Regions from separate parts of the Paraburkholderia flava genome, predicted to be linked through region 3. Evidence: riboswitches for the same ligand, from Rfam matches in the RefSeq annotation. Region 3 holds a riboswitch; each other region holds the start of a gene.
The links. Region 3 has a riboswitch for cobalamin ahead of cobW (cobalamin biosynthesis protein CobW). Riboswitches for the same ligand answer to the same signal wherever they lie in the genome.
Positions count from the first base shown of each region.

Region 1: another riboswitch for cobalamin. It lies ahead of E1748_RS29220 (TonB-dependent receptor plug domain-containing protein); the one in region 3 lies ahead of cobW (cobalamin biosynthesis protein CobW).
Region 2: another riboswitch for cobalamin. It lies ahead of E1748_RS16745 (CbtB domain-containing protein); the one in region 3 lies ahead of cobW (cobalamin biosynthesis protein CobW).

Region 1 is NZ_SMRO01000004.1:263,136-269,233, forward strand. It holds gene E1748_RS29210 (ABC transporter ATP-binding protein) at 1-696, opposite strand, end outside; gene E1748_RS29215 (FecCD family ABC transporter permease) at 693-1,730, opposite strand; gene E1748_RS29220 (TonB-dependent receptor plug domain-containing protein) at 1,758-3,791, opposite strand; cobalamin riboswitch at 3,897-4,169, opposite strand; gene E1748_RS29225 (ATPase) at 4,404-4,766, shown strand; gene E1748_RS29230 (cell division protein ZapA) at 4,763-5,077, shown strand; RNA gene ssrS (6S RNA) at 5,192-5,373, shown strand; gene E1748_RS29235 (EVE domain-containing protein) at 5,468-5,926, shown strand.
Region 2 is NZ_SMRO01000002.1:1,187,357-1,193,454, forward strand. It holds gene E1748_RS16735 (YadA family autotransporter adhesin) at 1-766, shown strand, start outside; gene E1748_RS16740 (histidine phosphatase family protein) at 889-1,449, opposite strand; cobalamin riboswitch at 1,477-1,619, shown strand; gene E1748_RS16745 (CbtB domain-containing protein) at 1,659-1,868, shown strand; gene E1748_RS16750 (CbtA family protein) at 1,881-2,615, shown strand; gene E1748_RS16755 (class I SAM-dependent methyltransferase) at 2,908-3,798, shown strand; gene E1748_RS16760 (LysR substrate-binding domain-containing protein) at 3,855-4,742, opposite strand; gene E1748_RS16765 (LysE family translocator) at 4,848-5,480, shown strand; gene E1748_RS16770 (cupin domain-containing protein) at 5,483-5,866, shown strand.
Region 3 is NZ_SMRO01000001.1:378,870-384,967, forward strand. It holds gene E1748_RS01630 (helix-turn-helix transcriptional regulator) at 1-75, opposite strand, end outside; gene E1748_RS01635 (SDR family oxidoreductase) at 176-1,066, shown strand; cobalamin riboswitch at 1,252-1,519, shown strand; gene cobW (cobalamin biosynthesis protein CobW) at 1,762-2,850, shown strand; gene cobN (cobaltochelatase subunit CobN) at 2,857-6,098, shown strand, end outside.

The DNA of each region.
Region 1 (6,098 bases), on a different contig from region 3:
CGTCAGCACGTCGCGTGCGGCGCCGGCATACGCACCGCCCTGCCCGTCGAGCAGCAGCGCGTGAGTCGCGAAACGGCGTCCGAGGTTCAGGTCGTGACATGAGAACACGACGGTACGCGACGACCCGCGCACCCATGTCGTGAGCGCTTCGAGACATTCGATCTGGTGATGCAGATCGAGATGCGACAGCGGTTCGTCGAGCAGCAGCAGCGGCGCCGCCTGACACAGCACGGCGGCCAGCGCGACGCGCTGCCGTTCGCCGCCGGACAGCGACAGCACATCGCGCGCAGCGAATGCACTGAGGCCGAGCGTCGCGAGCGCGGCATGCGCGGCGTCGATGTCTTCGTCGCGCTCCCAACCCCACCCGGTGAGATGCGGAAAGCGGTTCAGTAGCACGATATCGAGCACGCTCGCGCTGAACGCGTCGTGCACGCTTTGCGGCATCAACGCGCGTCGTTGCGCGAGCGTCGCCGCGGGCCAGCGTGTGAGCGTCGTGCCGTCGAGTTCGATGTGGCCTGCCGCCGGTCGCGCGAGTCCCGCGAGTACGGAGATCAGCGTCGTCTTGCCCGCGCCGTTCGGGCCGGCGATGCACCACACCTCGCCGGGACCGAAGCGCTGCGTGAAGCCGTCGAGCAGCACGCGATCGCCGACACGCAGCGTGAGCGCGTGTGCTTCAAGCGCATGCGTGCGCGTCATCGCGACCGCCTGTGCAGCAGCATCCACAGAAACACCGGCACGCCAGCGAGCGCGGTAATCACACCGACCGGCAGTTGCGCGGGCGCTATCACGGTACGCGCGACGAGGTCGGCGCCCATCACCGCGACGCCACCGCCGAGTGCTGCTGCGGGCAACAGCATCCGCTGATCGTTGCCGAACGCGAGCCGCACCATATGCGGCACAACGAGCCCGACGAAACCGATCGTGCCGCCCGTGGTCACCGCAGCTGCAGCCGCGAGCGACGCGATGAGATAGATGCGCAGCCGCAGCGGCACGACCGCGACGCCCAGCGCCTGGGCGGCCGCATCGCCGCGCAGCAGTACGTTCAGTTGCGGCGCAGCCGGCACGATGACGAGTACCGCAACCGCGAGGGCGGCGAGCGAGGTCCATGGCATGCCGTCGCCGTTCAGGTCACCGGTCAGCCAGAACAGTATCCCGCGCAGCCGATTCTCCGGCGCAACCGTGAGCAGCAGCGTGATCACCGCGCCCCAACCGGCCGCGACCACTGCGCCGGTCAGCAGCAGACGCGGCGACGTGTCCTGCGGCTCACCACGCCACAGTTCGCGACGCGCGAGTCCCAGCACGAGCAGGATCGACACGAACGCACCGGCGAACGCACTTGCATCGACGAGCCACCACGCGCAACCAGCAATCATTGCGACGAGTGCGAAACTCGCCGCGCCTCCCGACACGCCGAGCACATACGGCTCCGCAAGCGGATTGCGCAGCAGCACTTGCAGCAGCGCCCCGCCGAGCGCGAGCAACGCACCGCACGCGAACCCTGCGAGCGCACGCGGCAAACGCAGCGAACGGACGATCTCGATTGCAAGATCGTCCGATGCGCCGTGTGCCGGCAGCAACGCCGAGAACACGTGCGCGGGCGGCACCGGCACGCTGCCGAGCGACAGCGACGCGACGAACACCAGCACGCCGAGCAACACGAGCGCGCACCAGATCGCCGTCGCACGCGATGCGCTCATGCGCGGCAAGCCGCGTGACGCGACGCGGTTCATCCGCGCGTCCTCACGTGCGGGCGCGCATCACTGCTGCTGCCAGCCGACCGTGATGAACGCACTGCGTCGCGGCGAGTTGTACGTGTAGGCCGTTTCATAGTCCCGGTTGAAGAGGTTCTGGATCTGCGCGGAGACGTACCACGCCTTCGTGATGTTGTAGCGCGCGGACAGGTTCAGGAGACCGTAGCCCGACAGCGGCGTGCCGCTGTCGTTGCGCTCTCCGCTGACGATCCACTCGCCGCCGACACGCCACGCATCGATCGACCGGTTCGCCGTGAACGAAGCGAAATGACGCGCGCGACGGACGAGATCGGTGTCGGCGTCTTCGTCGACCGGATTCTGCACCGTCAGCGACGCGCGCACATCGGTCTTTCCAACGTGCCCGCTCCACGAGCCTTCGACGCCCTGCACCTTCGCATGGCCGATGTTCTGCGCGACGTAGATGCCGGGGATCGTCTGCACGTAGTCGATCAGGTTCGAGTAGCGCGTCTGGAATGCGGTGACGCGGATCACGCCGAGTGCATCCGATGCGTATTGCAGCGCGCCTTCGACCGAGTGACTGCGCTCCGGCTGGATCAAAGGATTGCCGCTCACCGGGAAGTACAGGTCGTTGAAGGTCGGCGCGCGGAACGCATCGGACAGGCTCGCGGTGGCCTTCCAGTGCGCATTGAAATCGTAGCCGTAGCCGAGATAGTAACTGTTCGCGCCGCCGAAATCGGAGTACTGGTCGCGCCGCAGATTCGCCTGGATCTGGCTCGCGCCGAAGCGGCCGGTATAGCCGATGAAGCCCGAGTTCACGTGACGGTCCGGTGCCGAGTATTCGTCCGAATCGAGCGACTGGTCGAGATGTTCGTAGCCGAGCTGGATCTTCTGGCCGGGTCCGAACGTGAAGTCGTTCTGCCACGTGTACTGGCGGTTGTCCGTGTTGAAGCGGTCGGTGTACACGCCGTTCAGCGCGTTCTGGCTGCGATCGTTGCCGGCCGCGACGACGAAGTGCGTGGTCCACCAGTCGGTCAGCTTGCCGTTCGCGAACGCGGACAACTGCTGGACCTTGCTGTACAGATTGTTGAGATCGGTTGGCAGGCCGTATGCGTTGTCGTAGCTGTCGTTGCCGTTCGACTGGAAGTAGCGCACGCCTGCGTCCCACTTGTCGTTGAAGCGATGACGCAGCGACGCCGAGATGCTCTCGTTCAGATAGCCGTTCGCGTTCGGATTCACGCCGGGCGCGAGCGCCGGATTCTGCGACGAAAATCCGTCGTCCTTCGAGCGCGCGAGCGAGATGCTGAACGTCGTGTTGCCGTCGTGATCGAGCGCGCCGTTCACGCCCGCCTGCTGCGTCTGCGTGTGATAGCTGCCGTAGCCGACCGAGAAGTCGAAACGCGGCGGATGATCGCCGCCGTTCTTCGTGAAGATCTGCACGACGCCGCCGATCGCGCCTGAGCCATACAACGCCGACACGTTGCCGTTCACCACTTCGACGTGATCGATCTGGTCGAGCGGAAGCTGCGACAGCTGCGCATTGCCGAGGCTCACCGAATCGACGCGCACACCGTCGATCAGCACCAGCGACTGCACCGACGACGCGCCGCGCAGGAACAGACTCGCCTGCGAACCGGGGCCGCCGTTGCGCACGATCTGCGCGCCCGGTGCGAGTTGCAGCAGACCGGGGACATCCTGCGCGGTCGTATCGGCGATGTCCTGGCTGTCGAACAGCGTGGTCTGCGGGATGGTGTCCGCGAGCTTTTGCGGACTGCGGTCAGCGGTGACGACGATCGGCGATAGCGTGTGTGCGTCGGTGATGGAAGAAGCGGTAGAACTTGTGCTTGCCGCGACGGGCGTAGCGGTGCCCGAAGAAGCGGCGGCAGCCGTGCTTGCAACGGCAGGTGCAGCGGTGCCCGGAGACGTAACGACTGCAGTGGAAGACGACGCTGAAGCGACAGGCTGGGTGTCGCTTGAAGACGGCTCTTGTGTCTGCGGCGCGCTCTGTGCAAATGCCGTCAGCGGCGCATAGGCCGCTGCGGCCAGCGCAGCGAGTGCCGTGCGGGCGATCGGGGTGAACATCGACGGATTTCCTGTGGTAGCGTGCGCGGCCCGCTCCCCGCAGGCCGTTGCGTAACAGGGAACGGCAACCGCCGGCCGATGCTCGCCGGCACGTGCGCGACGGATGACGCTCCCCTCCCTCTGGCCGGTATCCGGGCTGGCGACACATCGACCCGCCTTCCCACGCATGAAGCGCAGTGGCACGATGCACATCGCGCGGCCTCGCTATGCGAAGGCCAGGAGATGCACATGAAGGGTCGACCTGCATGACGATGCGGTCGCTTACCGTTGCGGGGGCAGCACAGGTTGGCTCGGTCGGGCGGACTCCGCTCCCTGCTTCCCGTTTAACTGCACGCGATACGAAAATCGCGCGCGGGCACCAAGAGTGCCGCAAGTGTAGCAGCGCACTCTGTGGCGTCAAGAAAGGGCGATCCCTGCTTCGCTGCACTCGCACAAGTGCATGCGTGCGCCGCATCGAAGGCATGCAAAAAACGCAGCGAAATCCCGCTGGAATCACATCGCGAAATTGCCGGATATGCGCAAAAAGCGATGCTGTTACGTCTCGAAACGAGACATTTATCGGAACGCCCGACATTCCGCGCTAAAATGCCGTGTCTTTAGAGGACGCAGCACATGCTCACCGAACTCGAAACACTCTCACAGAACATTGGACGTCTGATTGCACTCAGTCAGCGTCACTACGCAGCGCGCCAGGCGCTCGAAGAACAACTCACGCAAGCGCGTGCAGATTGCGAAGCGACGCGCGTCGAACTCGATCAGATGCGCGAAGAGCGCAATGCGCTGCAGGCCGAACGCGATGCGCTGTCGGCGAAGATCGACGACGCACAGGTTCGCCTCAACGCGATTCTCGAAAAACTGCCGCGCGCGAAAGGCCACTCCGAACAGGACAATCAGCTCGATCTGCTCGCGTCCGCGCCGCAGGAAGACGGCGCTGCACGCAGCGATGCGGATGCCCGCCACGGAGAAAATGCATGACCACGAAGCAGATCGAAGTCTCGATTCTCGGCCAGTCCTATCGTCTCGCGTGTTCGCCGGAAACCGAAGCGGCACTGCTCGAAGCTGTCGCGCGGGTCGACGCGGAAATGTCGAAAATCCGCACGCACAGCAACGTGCGCGGCATGGACCGCATTGCGGTGATGGCTGCGTTGTCGCTCGCGTCGGAACTGCTCAAGCTGCAGTCCAGCGTACGTCATGGCGAATCGTTTCCGGCTGAAGAAATCCGGCGTACAATGGCCCAGATGAACGATCAGCTGGACACGGTGATCAACCAGTACAGCACGCAATAACGGTTACACGAGGCCAGTAGACAAAGGCCGATCGGACCGGTAGCATCAGCTTCAAGGTCTCCTGTTTCAAACGGTTTATGTGAGTCGGCACAGAGTACGTCGGCTCAGTTGTCAGCTTCCCTGCCTGGTTTGCCAAGGTCATATATTCCTTGAACCAATGCCATGTGCACGGTTGTGGAAATTTGCAGCACGGGCGTGCGCGTCACTCTGTCTGATGTACCCGAAGTGCGGCTAACTGCGACCAATTCTGAACCCCCGGTTCAGGATGCCGGCCTAGCGGCTAAGGCGGGGACCTATTCGAACGGCATCGGACATTCGTCCGGTGCCGTTTTTCTTTGAGCGGCGCTTTTTTTCACTCATCGCTTCACTCATTTCGCGTTCATTCGATTCATGCGCTACTGGCTAATGAAGTCCGAACCGGACGAAGCAAGCATCGACGATCTCGCCGACGCCGCGCAACGCACGTTGCCGTGGACCGGCGTACGCAACTATCAGGCGCGCAACTTCATGCGCGACACGATGCAGGTCGGCGACGGTGTGCTGTTCTATCACTCGAGCTGTCCCGAGCCCGGCATTGCCGGGCTCGCCGAAGTGTCGTCGACGGCCTACCCCGATCCGACGCAGTTCGATCCGAAGAGCCCCTACTACGATCCGAAATCGACGCGCGAAACACCGCGCTGGGTACTCGTCGACGTCGTGTTCAAGAAGAAGTCGACGCTGGTCCCGCTCGCGGCGCTGCGCGAGCATCCGGAACTCGCGCAGATGCGCGTGCTGGCGAAGGGCAACCGCCTGTCGATCACACCGGTCACGAGCGAAGAGTGGCGCTTCATCACGAAGCGGCTGATGTAGTACCGCACGTGATGCGGCATGCAACCTCACGCGCTACGCTCGTATGCGACGTCATGTCGCGGCAACCTGACGAAACCGTCAGAAAGTGCCAGAAACGGTCAGGTGAAGGGAACCTGTCGGCATGAAAGCACGCCTAACTGGCTCGCAAGCGTCGTGCCCGTCTCGTACCACA
Region 2 (6,098 bases), on a different contig from region 3:
GAGTTCGCTGTCCACCGGACTGAGCACGACCGGCAGCAACGTATCTTCGTTGTCGACGTCGATCGCGAACGGCATGAGTTCGCTGTCCACCGGCCTCAGCACGACCGACGGCAACGTGGCGTCGCTGGCCACCTCTGTGTCGACGGGCATCGGCTCGTTGTCTACCGGCGTCGCAAACGTCGGCGCGCAGCTTTCGTCGCTATCGACGGGTATCTACGAACGTGTCGAGCAGATCAGAACCGCCAACGGCGTGGCTGCCGACATGAAGGGCACCGGCGCCGACAAGCCCACCGTCACCGCCGGTGCCAATTCGGCGGCGATCGGAGCGAATTCGAACGATGGCGGCCGCCGCAATGTCGTCTCGATAGGCAATGCCGCGCAGCAACGGCAACTCGTCAACGTAGCGGAAGGCACGCAAGCCACCGATGCGGTCAATCTCGATCAATTGAACCGGGTCACGTCGGACGGAATGCGGCAAGCGAACAGCTACACGGACAGGCGCATCGCCGGTGTGCAACAGAGCATCGATCAAACCGCGCGCAACGCATACTCGGGTATCGCGGCGGTGACTGCGCTCAGCATGATTGGCGATGTCGACAAGGACAAGACGATTGCGCTCGGTGTAGGTGTCGGCACGTATCGTGGTTACCAGGCGGTTGCGGTTAGCGCGACCGCGCGCCTGACCGATAACCTGCAAGTCCGGGCCGGCGCGGGGGTGACCAGCGGTAGCAGCGCGGCGGGCGTGGGGGCGACGATGCAATGGTGAGCATGGCGATCGCGCAGGTGAAGTCGCGAGACGAGGCTCCGTCAATTCGCGATGCGACCCGACCGCAACCGCAGCAAAGCGACGCCGCAGCGTAGCGTGCGCGATCCTTCAGCGCACGCACGCTACGCACCAGGCCACCACACCCAACCACGCATCGAACGCCGCAGCTCCACCCTCGACAGCGGCCCGATTTCGATCCGCATGCCTGCAGCGAGAGGGATCTTCAGCGTATGCAGCACAGCCGCGCGAATCACCACCGCATGCGTGACCGCGACGACGAAAGGGACGTCGTCGAGTGCATCGAGCCATCGCGCGACGCGTGTCGCTACCGCAGCGAACGATTCGCCGCCGGGCACGACGGCGTCGGGGTCGGTGCTCCATGCGGACAGCGCGGATGGATCGGCGTTTGCGACATCGGCGACACGTTGGCCGCGCCAGTGGCCGTAGTCCATATCGGCGAGCGGGGACGCAGGCTGTGCAGCGAGGCCGAGCGCGTCGGCTGTTTCGCGTGCGCAGAGAGCGGGGCTGACGAATACGGTCGCATCGCGCGGCACATCGAACCGCTCGCGATACGCGTGCGCGTCAGCGATGCCGCGCGCGTCGAGCGGATCGTCCGATGGAAAGCGGCCCGCGCGCATCGCCGCGGTGGCCGCGTGGCTCACGAGCCAGAGCCGTGTGTGCATCACATCGTCCCTTGTAAAGCGCTTCACCGTAGGGCGGCACAGCGAGGTTTAACGCGTAGAATACCGTCACCAAAGCAAGGAAGCCGGTGCAAGCCCGGCGCGGTCGCGCCACTGTAATCGGTTCATCGACGAACCGGAAGCCAGACCCTAGCTTTGCGTCCTCTCTTTCCAACGACTATCGGGGCGCGCAACCCCAGGAGAAGTCCGTCATGACCGATGCTGTTTTCCAACCGGCTGCCCAGCCGGCACCCATCCCGCTGCGTGAGCTGTTGCCGTGGTTCGTCTTCGGCGGTCTGCTGCTGTTGCTGGCGATCTACTTCGTCGGCGCGGAAGAAGGCGCGACATCGCTGATTCCCGGCATGTATGTGCACGAGTTCGTGCACGACGGCCGCCATCTGCTCGGCTTTCCCTGCCACTGACGGAGCATTGCGATGACAGGTCGATTGTTGATGCGCGGGATGCTCGTAGGCATCGCCGCAGGATTGCTCACGTTCGGTTTCGCGAGGATCGCGGGTGAACCGCAGGTAGATCGCGCGATTTCGTTCGAAGAAAAAGCCGATGCGGCGAAAGGCGAAGCGCCCGAGCCGGAACTCGTCAGCCGCCATACGCAGGCAGGGCTCGGTCTGCTGACCGGTTGCGTCGTGTACGGCGCAGCGGCGGGCGGATTGTTCTCGCTGGTGTTCGCGTATGCGTACGGCCGCGTCGGCAAGCTCGGCGCACGCGCGTTGTCCGCATGCCTGGCGCTCGCGGCGTTCGTGTCGATCGTCGTGGTGCCGGGGCTCAAATACCCGGCCAATCCGCCATCGGTCGGCGACCCGGAGACGATCGGCTATCGGACGGGCCTGTACTTCCTGATGATCGCGATCTCGCTCGCGGCGACGGTGTTCTCGCTGAAGCTGCGGCGTCGCGCGGCGGCGCGCTACGGCGCATGGAACGGCGCGATTCTCGCGGCCGGCGTGTTCATCGTCATCATCGCGGCGGTGCAGGCCGGACTGCCGTCGATCAACGAAGTCCCCGCTGCCTTCCCGGCCGTGCTGCTGTGGAAATTTCGCATGGCCGCGCTCGGCATGCAGGCGATTCTGTGGACGACGATCGGGCTTGGATTCGGCGCACTCGTCGAAGCGGGACGTCGTGGGGCGAGTGGGGTGCTGGCTGTGGGGCGGTGAGGTTGAAGCGCTTCGCTGGGGGCTGCATCTACGGTTAAGCGGATGTGCTCACGCAACCCGGCGAGGCGCTAGCGAATCACGATGTTGAACCCTTGGTCGAATCATCGCGTCAGGCGAGGCGGGCCTTGTTTGAGCGAAGGCCCGATGATACCGTTCGAGCGCCGGCCGGATCGACTACCAAAACGCACGCGCAAACTCGACACACGCGAGTGTCACAACCAGTTCATCCTGGTCCAGTCTGATTGCCCCGGTTAAGCTATCTCTCCGGCTGAAAAGCCGATGCACATTCTTAGTGACCGTTGCAGTCAAAACTTTCCCCAAGATGATCAAAGAACTCGCGACTTTTGAAAATTTCAGCGAATTGGGCTACCTGCTCGCCAATGCAGATCTTGCACAGGAAGCGTTGAGAAACCCGATGTTCACGGGATTCGCACACTTCGTCAGATACGGGCAGAACGAGCAAAGGATGCAGTTCAAGCCGACGATGTCCGATGCCGAGATAGATCGCGCGTTGCTGGACAACAGTATCCCGGCGCCGGACAAGCTGAAAAACGCCCATCTAAACCAGAGCAATCTGGTTCTCGAGCTTGGAAATCACGAGGGCATGAGCGTGCTCGAGATCGGTAGCCGCGAGGTCACCGGAGTATCCAATGCCAAAAGTCTGTTCACCAACGCGAAGTACACTGGATTCGACTACTACCCGGGAAATAACGTCGACGTGGTGGGCGATGCCCACAAGCTTTCCACGTACTTCGACAAGGAACAGAAATTCGACCTGATCTATTCGACCGCGGTGTTCGAGCATCTGGCCATGCCTTGGGTCGTCGCGCAGGAAATATCGAAACTGCTGAAGGTCGGCGGAATGCTGTTCATCGAGACACACTTCTCGTACTCGTCGCATGAACGTCCGTGGCATTTCTTCCAGTTCAGCGACATGGGACTCCGCGCATTATTTTCCCCGGCGCTCGGCTTCGAATGTATTGAAGCCGCGATGGCGAACCCGATCACGGGGAAGTTCTCGTCGCTTGCCGATCCCTATCTGCGCGGTCAATGGGTGCAGGGGCTGTATTGTCATAGCCAGTATCTGGGCGTGAAGCGTCGCGATGTTCAATCGGTCGATTGGGACGGTGTTGCTATCGACGACATCGTGAGCGGAACGGCGTATCCCGCCCCCCGCGCCTGAACGCACGTCATAAGCTCGCGCTGTGGTGGATCAAATCACTCCGTTGATCCACCTCATCAAGCCGCAGCCGCCCGATGCTGCTTCAACAACCCATCCCTGACGAACTGCGCGAGTTCGCGCGCGACCGGACTGCCGCCATGCTCCGGCAGGTAGAGGCTGATCGCGAACGGCGGCAACTCCGGTAGCTTCGCATCCGCGCCGAGGATGTCGAGATCGGCCGGAACCGTCGACACCAGCCATGCGGTGATCGCGAGGCCGGTGCGCACCGTCGCGGTCGTCGCTTCGATGTTGCCGCTCTCGAACACTGTGCGCCATTCGATGTCGTGCTCGCGCAGCGCGTCGAGCACGCTGTCGCGAAACGCGCAGGTGTCGGTGACCATCGAGATCGGCAGCGGCCGCTTCAGGTGCGCATTGCCGCCGCGTGCGCCGACCCACACCAGCCGTTCGACCCGCAGACATTCGCCGCCCGCATGGGTCGCGGGCTCTTCGACCACCGCGAGGTCGAGCGATCCGCGCGCGAGCCAGTCCGCGAGTTCCGGCGACGAGCCGCAGACGATCGACATCTCCACATTCGGCCACGCCTCGGTGAACGCCTTGAAGATCGGCGAGAAACTTGCGCCGACCAGGTCGTACGGCACGCCGAGCCGCACCTGTCCTGCGAGCGGCCGCGCGGCCATGTCGGCCCAGATCTCGTCGTTCATCCCGAGCAGGCGCTTTGCCTTGCCGAGAAAACGCTCGCCGACCTGCGTCAGTTCCAGCTGACGCCCGACGCGTTCGAACAGGCTGGAGCCGAACGATTCCTCGAGCCGCTTGATCTGCTGGCTCACTGCGCCCTGCGTGAGGTGCAGCGTGTTCGCGGCGACCGTCATGCTGCCGCGCTCAGCGACGGCGACGAACGTGCGGACAAGAGAGATATCGAGGTTGTGGACAAGGTTGCGTGCCATCGTCGCATTATAGAAGCTAATACATGGCATCAGAATCTTTCGATTTTCTAATGATGGCCGGCTGGCTACAGTGACGTCTCTTTGGGTTACGTCAGCGTGTCCGCCATGTCCGTGCTTTCCTCCGTGTCTACTGCAGGCGCCGGTTCGCTTGCGCCGCTGCTCCTGTTCGTCGTCGTCGCGACGATCACGCCGGGCGGTGCAACCGCGCTCGCGACGGCGTCCGGCTCGCGCTTCGGCTTTCGCCGTTCGATTCCGCTGATGGCCGGCATCGCGGTGGGTCTCGCGTCGCTCGCGGCCGCATCCGCCGCCGGCCTCGCGAGCGTGCTGCTCGCAGCCCCCGCGCTGCAGACGGCGATGAAGGCGATCGGCAGCGCGTATCTGCTGTGGCTCGCGTGGCAGATCGCGCGCAGCGGGCCGCCGGATCTCAGGCGCGGCGCGCAGGCCTCCGCGATGCCGACGACGCTCGTCGGCGGCGCGTGTCTGCTGTGGCTCAACCCGAAAGGCTGGGCGATGGCGCTCGGCGCGGCCGCGTCGTTCGCGATGCTCGCGAACGGGCCGCTGCACCTCGCGCTGCTGCTCGCCTGTGCGTTCGGCGGCAGCGCGCTGGTGTCGATGGCGCTGTGGTGCGCGGCCGGCGTGCTGCTCGCGCGGCTGCTGCGTACGCCGCGTCAATGGCGAACCGTCAACACGGTACTGGGCATCCTGCTCGCGGTATCGATCATTCCGATGTGGAGATAAGCATGAGTAAAGCAGGATTCGCGGAAGCGTTCGATCTCGCGTCCGCATTCGATGACGTGACCGACTACTGGTCGCCGAAAGTCGTCGCGCAGGTCAACGATCAGTACATGAAACTCGCGAAGGTGAAGGGCGAGCTGACGTGGCATAGCCATCGCGACGAGGACGAGCTGTTCTACATCCTGCGCGGCCATCTGCGGATGGAATACGAAGGCGGTCGCGTGGTCGAACTCTCCGAAGGGATGGTGCATGTCGTGCCGAAGGGCGTGCTGCACAACCCGGTCGCGCACGACGAGTGCTGGATCGTGCTGATCGAAGCGGTATCGACCCGCCATACCGGCGACGTCCAGACGCCGCTGACGCGATCGATCGAGGAGCAGTTGAAGTAACGGGAAGCAGGGGCCGTTCCGCGCGACGCGATGCTGCAGCGTGCCGGCCGCGCAAAGAATTTTGTTGTGTCGTGTCGAACCGGCGGATCGCCGTTCGTCGTGCAACGAAAGCGCGCAAATCGCGCTTCGGACGACGAACAGGAGGCGGTCATGCACGGCGCGACGAAAAGGCGAGGGAAGGGGAGTCGAACGGGTATCTCCGTGCGTACTTCCGCGCGGCATCCCACGCGCA
Region 3 (6,098 bases):
AAAGCTCGCGGGATCGAGCCGCGTGCGGCGGCTTCTCAGAAAATCGCCAAGCGATCGGACGCTATCTACCGGCATGATGACCCTGTTAGTCGCTTTACCATGATGAACTCACTACTTTAACTGGATAACAAATCAACGGATAGTGAGCCCGTGACGATCACGGAGAGACTTCACCATGCGTATTTTTCTGACGGGCGCGACCGGCTTCATCGGCTCGGCCCTTGTTCCTGAACTCATCGCTGCCGGCCATCAGGTCGTCGGTATGACGCGGTCCGACGCGGGCGCGCAGGCGCTCGCCGATGCCGGCGCCGAAGTGCATCGCGGCACGCTCGAAGACCTGGACAGCGTGCGCAGCGGCGCCGCGAAAGCCGACGCGGTTATCCATGCGGCCTTCGATCACGACTTCACGAGATTCGTCGAGAACTGCGAGAAGGACCGGCGCGTGATCGGCGCGCTCGGTTCCGTGCTCACGGGTTCCGATCGACCGCTCGTCATCACGTCGGGCACCGGAATGGGCAGCGGCCAGCACGGCGAACCGGCGCGCGAGGACGTGTTCAATACGAGCCATCCGAATCCGCGCATCGCGTCCGAACTGGCCGGACGTGAGCTGCTGGACACGGGCATCAACGTGTCGGTGGTGCGGCTGCCGCAGGTTCACAATCCATTCAGGCAAGGGCTCATCTCGCCGCTGATCGATATCGCGCGTGCAAAGGGCGTCGTGGCCTACGTCGGCGACGGACAGAACCGCTGGCCCGCAGGGCATCTTTCCGACGCTGCGCGCCTGTACCGGCTCGCAGTGGAAGCAGGCGAGCGGGGCGCGCGTTTTCATGCGGTCGGCGAGGAAGGCATCAGCAGTCGCGAGATCAGCGAGTCGCTGGGCCGGGGGCTGAAATTGCCGGTGGTTTCGATCGCGCCGGAGCAGGCGGCCGAGCATTTCGGGTGGATGGGGATGTTCGTCAGTCTGGACATGCTGGCTTCGAGTGCGTGGACGCAGGAGCGACTGGGCTGGCATCCGACCGGGCCGACGTTGATTGCCGATCTCGATGAGGCGCGCTACGCCGGTTAGCGTTAGCGGTCGCTGCATCCGATGCGATGGATGCAGCGACCGGGACGACTCCATACTGCGTCCGATGTGACGACGATGACGTCCCCACCATTTACTGCGCGACGTCGCGATAGACAACAGATGCGAGCGCGCTGCGATCACGCTCCGCATGCCCCACCTTCCTTGACGCCATCATGCCGCACGCCTACACTCGCACGCACTCTGGTGCTCGCGTGCGCGCCTCCCGCGCACGCAGTTAAACGGGAAACAGGGGGCTTTGCCGACACGGCGAGGCCAACCTGTGCTGCCCCCGCAACGGTAAGCGAAGGCATCGCGCAAGCGATGCAAAGCCGGCTTCGCTGCAAGCGCATCGCGCGCCTGCAGTCGACCACTGTGCGAACGGAATGCGTTCGCGCGGGAAGGTGAAGCGGCGTTTTCGTCAGCCCGGATACCGGCCAGACATGATGGGTTCGCGCCGCGGGGATGCGGTGCTTGCCACGCCTGCAACGCGCTTTTTACACGCATTAGTGTGCTTTCGCGAGCCATAGTCGCGCCGTATCGTCCCCGTCCGCTGTGTTCAACGCATCGCATCGTCGCGTCGCTGTCTGTTCGCGACGGGTGCTGCATGGCACATGCGACACGCGCGATCGTTACGCCGTGAAATCATGCGATGCATACACGTTGCCGGCGCCCTCACATGCACGAACGGAGCAGCAATGCAGACACAGATGCGCAAGATCCCCGTCACGATCGTCACGGGCTTTCTCGGTAGCGGCAAGACGACGCTGTTGCGGCACATTCTTCAGCACGCGGACGGTCTGCGCATCGCAGTGATCGTCAACGAGTTCGGCGAACTCGGCATCGACGGCGAGATCCTGAAAGGCTGCGGCATCGGCTGCGACGAAGAGGGCCGCGAAACGGAAGGCCAGCTCTACGAACTCGCGAACGGTTGCCTGTGCTGCACCGTGCAGGAAGAATTTTTCCCGGTGATGGAGCGGCTCGTCGAGCGACGCGACCAGATCGATCACGTGCTGATCGAAACGTCGGGCCTCGCACTGCCGAAGCCGCTCGTGCAGGCGTTCAACTGGCCCGCGATCAAGAACAGCTTCACCGTCGACGCAGTCGTCACCGTGGTCGACGGTCCCGCCGCGGCGAGCGGCCAGTTCGCCGACAATCCGGTCGCCGTTGATGCACAGCGTCGCGACGACCCGAACCTCGATCACGAATCGCCGCTGCATGAACTGTTCGAAGACCAGTTGTCGTCGGCCGATCTGGTGATTCTCAACAAGACCGATCTGCTCGACGACGCGCAACTCGCTGCCGTCGAAGCGCTCGTGCGCGAAGAAATTCCGCCGCAGGTGAAAGTGGTGCGTGCGCAGAACGGTCGGCTGGATCTGCATGCGCTGCTGGGTCTCGAAGCCGCGTCGGAGACGACGATTCATCTGCGGCACGATCATCACGGGTCGGCTGAAGACGCCGATCATCACCACGACGAATTCGATTCGGTCGTCGTCGAATGCACGGTGTCGTCGCGCGAAGCGGCGATCGCCGCGCTGCAACGGCTCGTCGAAACACACACGATCTATCGCGTGAAGGGTTTCGCCGCGCTGCCGGGTGCGCCGATGCGGCTCGTTGTGCAGGGTGTCGGGCGTCGCTTCGACAGCTACTTCGATCGCCGCTGGAAGCCGGAAGAAAACGCGAACGCAAAGAGCCGTTTCGTGCTGATCGGCGAAGACCTCGACCAGCCGACGTTGCAACGCGCGTTCGACGACGCGCTTGCCCGCACGCACGCGCACGAGGCCTGACCCGCGATGCATCTGCTGCGCACCACGCCGGGCGGTTTCGTCGACGATACAGCAGGCGTCGTCCGGATCGACCAGAAGCCCGCGGACATCGTGGTGCTCAGTTCCGCCGACACGACGTTATCGCTGCTCGCGAGCGTCGTCACGCGACTCGAACCCGGTTTCCCGAGCGTGCGGCTCGCGAACGTCACGTGGCTGCGGCAACCGGCGTCGGTCGATTTCTATCTCGACGACGTGCTGCAGCATGCGCGCGTGGTCGTCGTCGATCATCTCGGCGGCGAAGCGTACTGGCCGTACGGAATCGAGCAGGTCGTCGCGCTCGCGGCGCGTCGCAACCAGGTGCTCGCGATGTTTTCCGGCGATCTGCAGGAAGACCCGAACCTGCTCGCGAAAAGCACCGCCGACGCGGCGTTATGCGAGCACCTGTGGCGCTATCTGCGCGAAGGTGGTCCGGGCAACGCCGAGTCGTTCATGCGTAGGATCGCGTGGCAGGTGTTCGGTTGGGGCCGCGAGCCGGCGCCGCCGCAGCCGTTGCCTGCCGCCGCGCTGTATCACCCGCAACGCGACACGCCCACACTCGACGACTGGCAAACCCGCTGGCGTGCGAACGCGCCCGTCACGGCGATCCTGTTCTACCGCGCGCATCTGCAGGCCGCGAACACGGCAGTATTCGACGCGCTGATCGATGCGCTCGAAGCACGCGGAATGAATCCGCTGCCGATCGCAATCACGTCGCTGAAAGACGCGGTCAGCCGCGACGTCGTGCAGCGGCTGTGCGAGCAGCACAACGTATCGCTGGTGCTGAACACGACCGCATTCGCCGCGAGCGCAATCGACGATCCCGAACCGCTCGCGCTGGCCGGCGACGCGCCGGTGCTGCAGGTGATCCTGAGCGGCGGCAATCGCGAAGACTGGGTGAAGGACAACCAGGGCCTGCATTCGCGCGACATCGCGATGCATGTCGCGTTGCCCGAAGTAGACGGCCGCATCATCACGCGTGCGATCAGTTTCAAGGGGCTCGCGTACCGCTGTCCGCATACCGAAGTCGACGTGGTCCGCTATCAGCCGGATCTGGAGCGCGTCGCGTTCGTCGCGGAACTGAGCCGTCGCTGGTGCCGGCTGCGTCAGTTGCCGAACGCGGACAAACGGCTCGCGCTGATCCTCGCGAACTATCCGCAAAGCGAAGGACGCATCGGCAACGGTGTCGGGCTGGACACGCCGGCGTCCGTCGTGGGCATCCTCGCGATGCTGCGCGCCGAGGGCTATCGCATCGACGACGTGCCCGCCGACGGTGCCGAACTGATGCAGCGGCTCGTGCAGGGCGTGACCAACGATCCCGCCGTGCGCGATCTGCGGCCCGCGCTGCAAAGTCTCGCGCTCTCAGACTACCTTGAATATTTCACGCGCCTGCCCGAGCCGGCGCGTAGCGCGCTGAATGCACGTTGGGGGCCGCCCGAGCAAGACCCGACGCTGCGACGCAGCCGCTTCATGATCGCGGGCTGGCGCTGCGGCAACGTGTTCGTCGGCATCCAGCCATCGCGTTCGCGCGACGACAACAACTACGCGAGCTACCACGACGCCGATCTCGTACCGCCGCATGCGTACCTCGCGTTCTATGTGTGGCTGCGCGAGCGTTTCGGCATCGACGCGGTTGTGCACGTCGGCAAGCACGGCAATCTGGAATGGCTGCCGGGCAAGAGCGTTGCGTTGAGCGACGCATGCTGGCCCGATCTCGTGCTCGGACCGCTGCCGCATCTATACCCGTTCATCGTCAACGATCCGGGCGAGGGCAGTCAGGCGAAGCGGCGCGCGCAGGCGGTGATCATCGATCATCTGATGCCGCCGCTCACGCGCGCAGAAAACTATGGTCCGTTGCAGGATCTCGAACGACAGGTCGACGAATACTACGACGCGTTGATGGTCGACTCGCGCCGCGCGAAGCTGCTGCGCAAAACGATTCTCGCGACGATTGTCGAGCATCGGTTGCACGAAGAACTGAGTCTCGCGGAGCCGGTCGGTCAGGACGCGGAAGACGCGGTGTTGACGCGTGTCGATGCATGGCTGTGCGAGTTGAAGGAAGCGCAGATCCGCGATGGGCTGCATACGTTCGGCCATTCGCCGGAGGGCGTGCAGCGCCGCGACACGCTGCTCGCGCTGGGACGTTTTCCAGTCGGCGATGGGCAGGGCGCGAATGCAGGGCTGATCGATGCAATCGCGAAGGATCTCGGGATCGATCATCTGTTCGATCCGCTGACGGTGGACTGGTCCGCGCTGTGGGAAGGACCGCGTCCTGCATTGCTTGAGGCAGTCGATACCGCACCGTGGCGTCATGTCGGCGATGCGCGCGAACGTCTGGAAATGCTCGCGGCGAAGCTCGTCGAACCGCTGTGCGTGGAGGGAATGCCCGCACCGGCTGAAGGCATCGCTTTGTCGCACGCGGAACGCGTACTCGCGCGACTGCGCGACCAGGTGCTGCCCGCACTCGACGCATGCGGCCGCGAAGAAATGCGTCAGTTGCGACGCGGACTCGAAGGACGTTTCGTGCCGCCGGGTCCGAGCGGTTCGCCGTCGCGTGGCCGACCGGACGTACTACCGACCGGTCGCAATTTCTATTCGGTCGATACGCGCGCGGTGCCGACGCAGGCCGCGTGGGCGCTCGGCCTGAAGTCCGCGCAGCAGTTGATCGAACGACATCTGCAGGAGCATGGTGACTACCCGCGCGCGATCGGCCTGTCCGTATGGGGCACCGCAACGATGCGCACCGGCGGCGACGATATCGCACAAGCGCTTGCGTTGATCGGCGTGCGGCCGAAATGGGCACCGGGCAGTCATCGCGTGACCGACTTCGAGATCATGCCGATCGAGGCCTTCGACCGGCCACGCATCGACGTGACGCTGCGCGTGTCGGGCTTTTTCCGCGATGCGTTCGCGAACGTGATGCATCTGTTCGACGCAGCCGTGCAGGCAGTCGCCGAACTCGACGAGCCGCCCGAACTGAATCCGATCCGCGCGCGCGTGCAGGCGGATCGCGATGCAATGATCGAGCGCGGCATCGCACCCGACGAAGCGCGTCGGCGTGCAGGCTGGCGCGTGTTCAGTTCGCGACCCGGTTCGTATGGAGCAGGGTTGCAGCAGATGATCGATTCGCGTCAATGGCAAACCGATGCCGACCTCGCTGGCGCCTATCACGCGTGGGGCAGTTACGCGTATGCGCAGAAAAGCGCCGGCGACGAAGCACGCGATGCATTCGG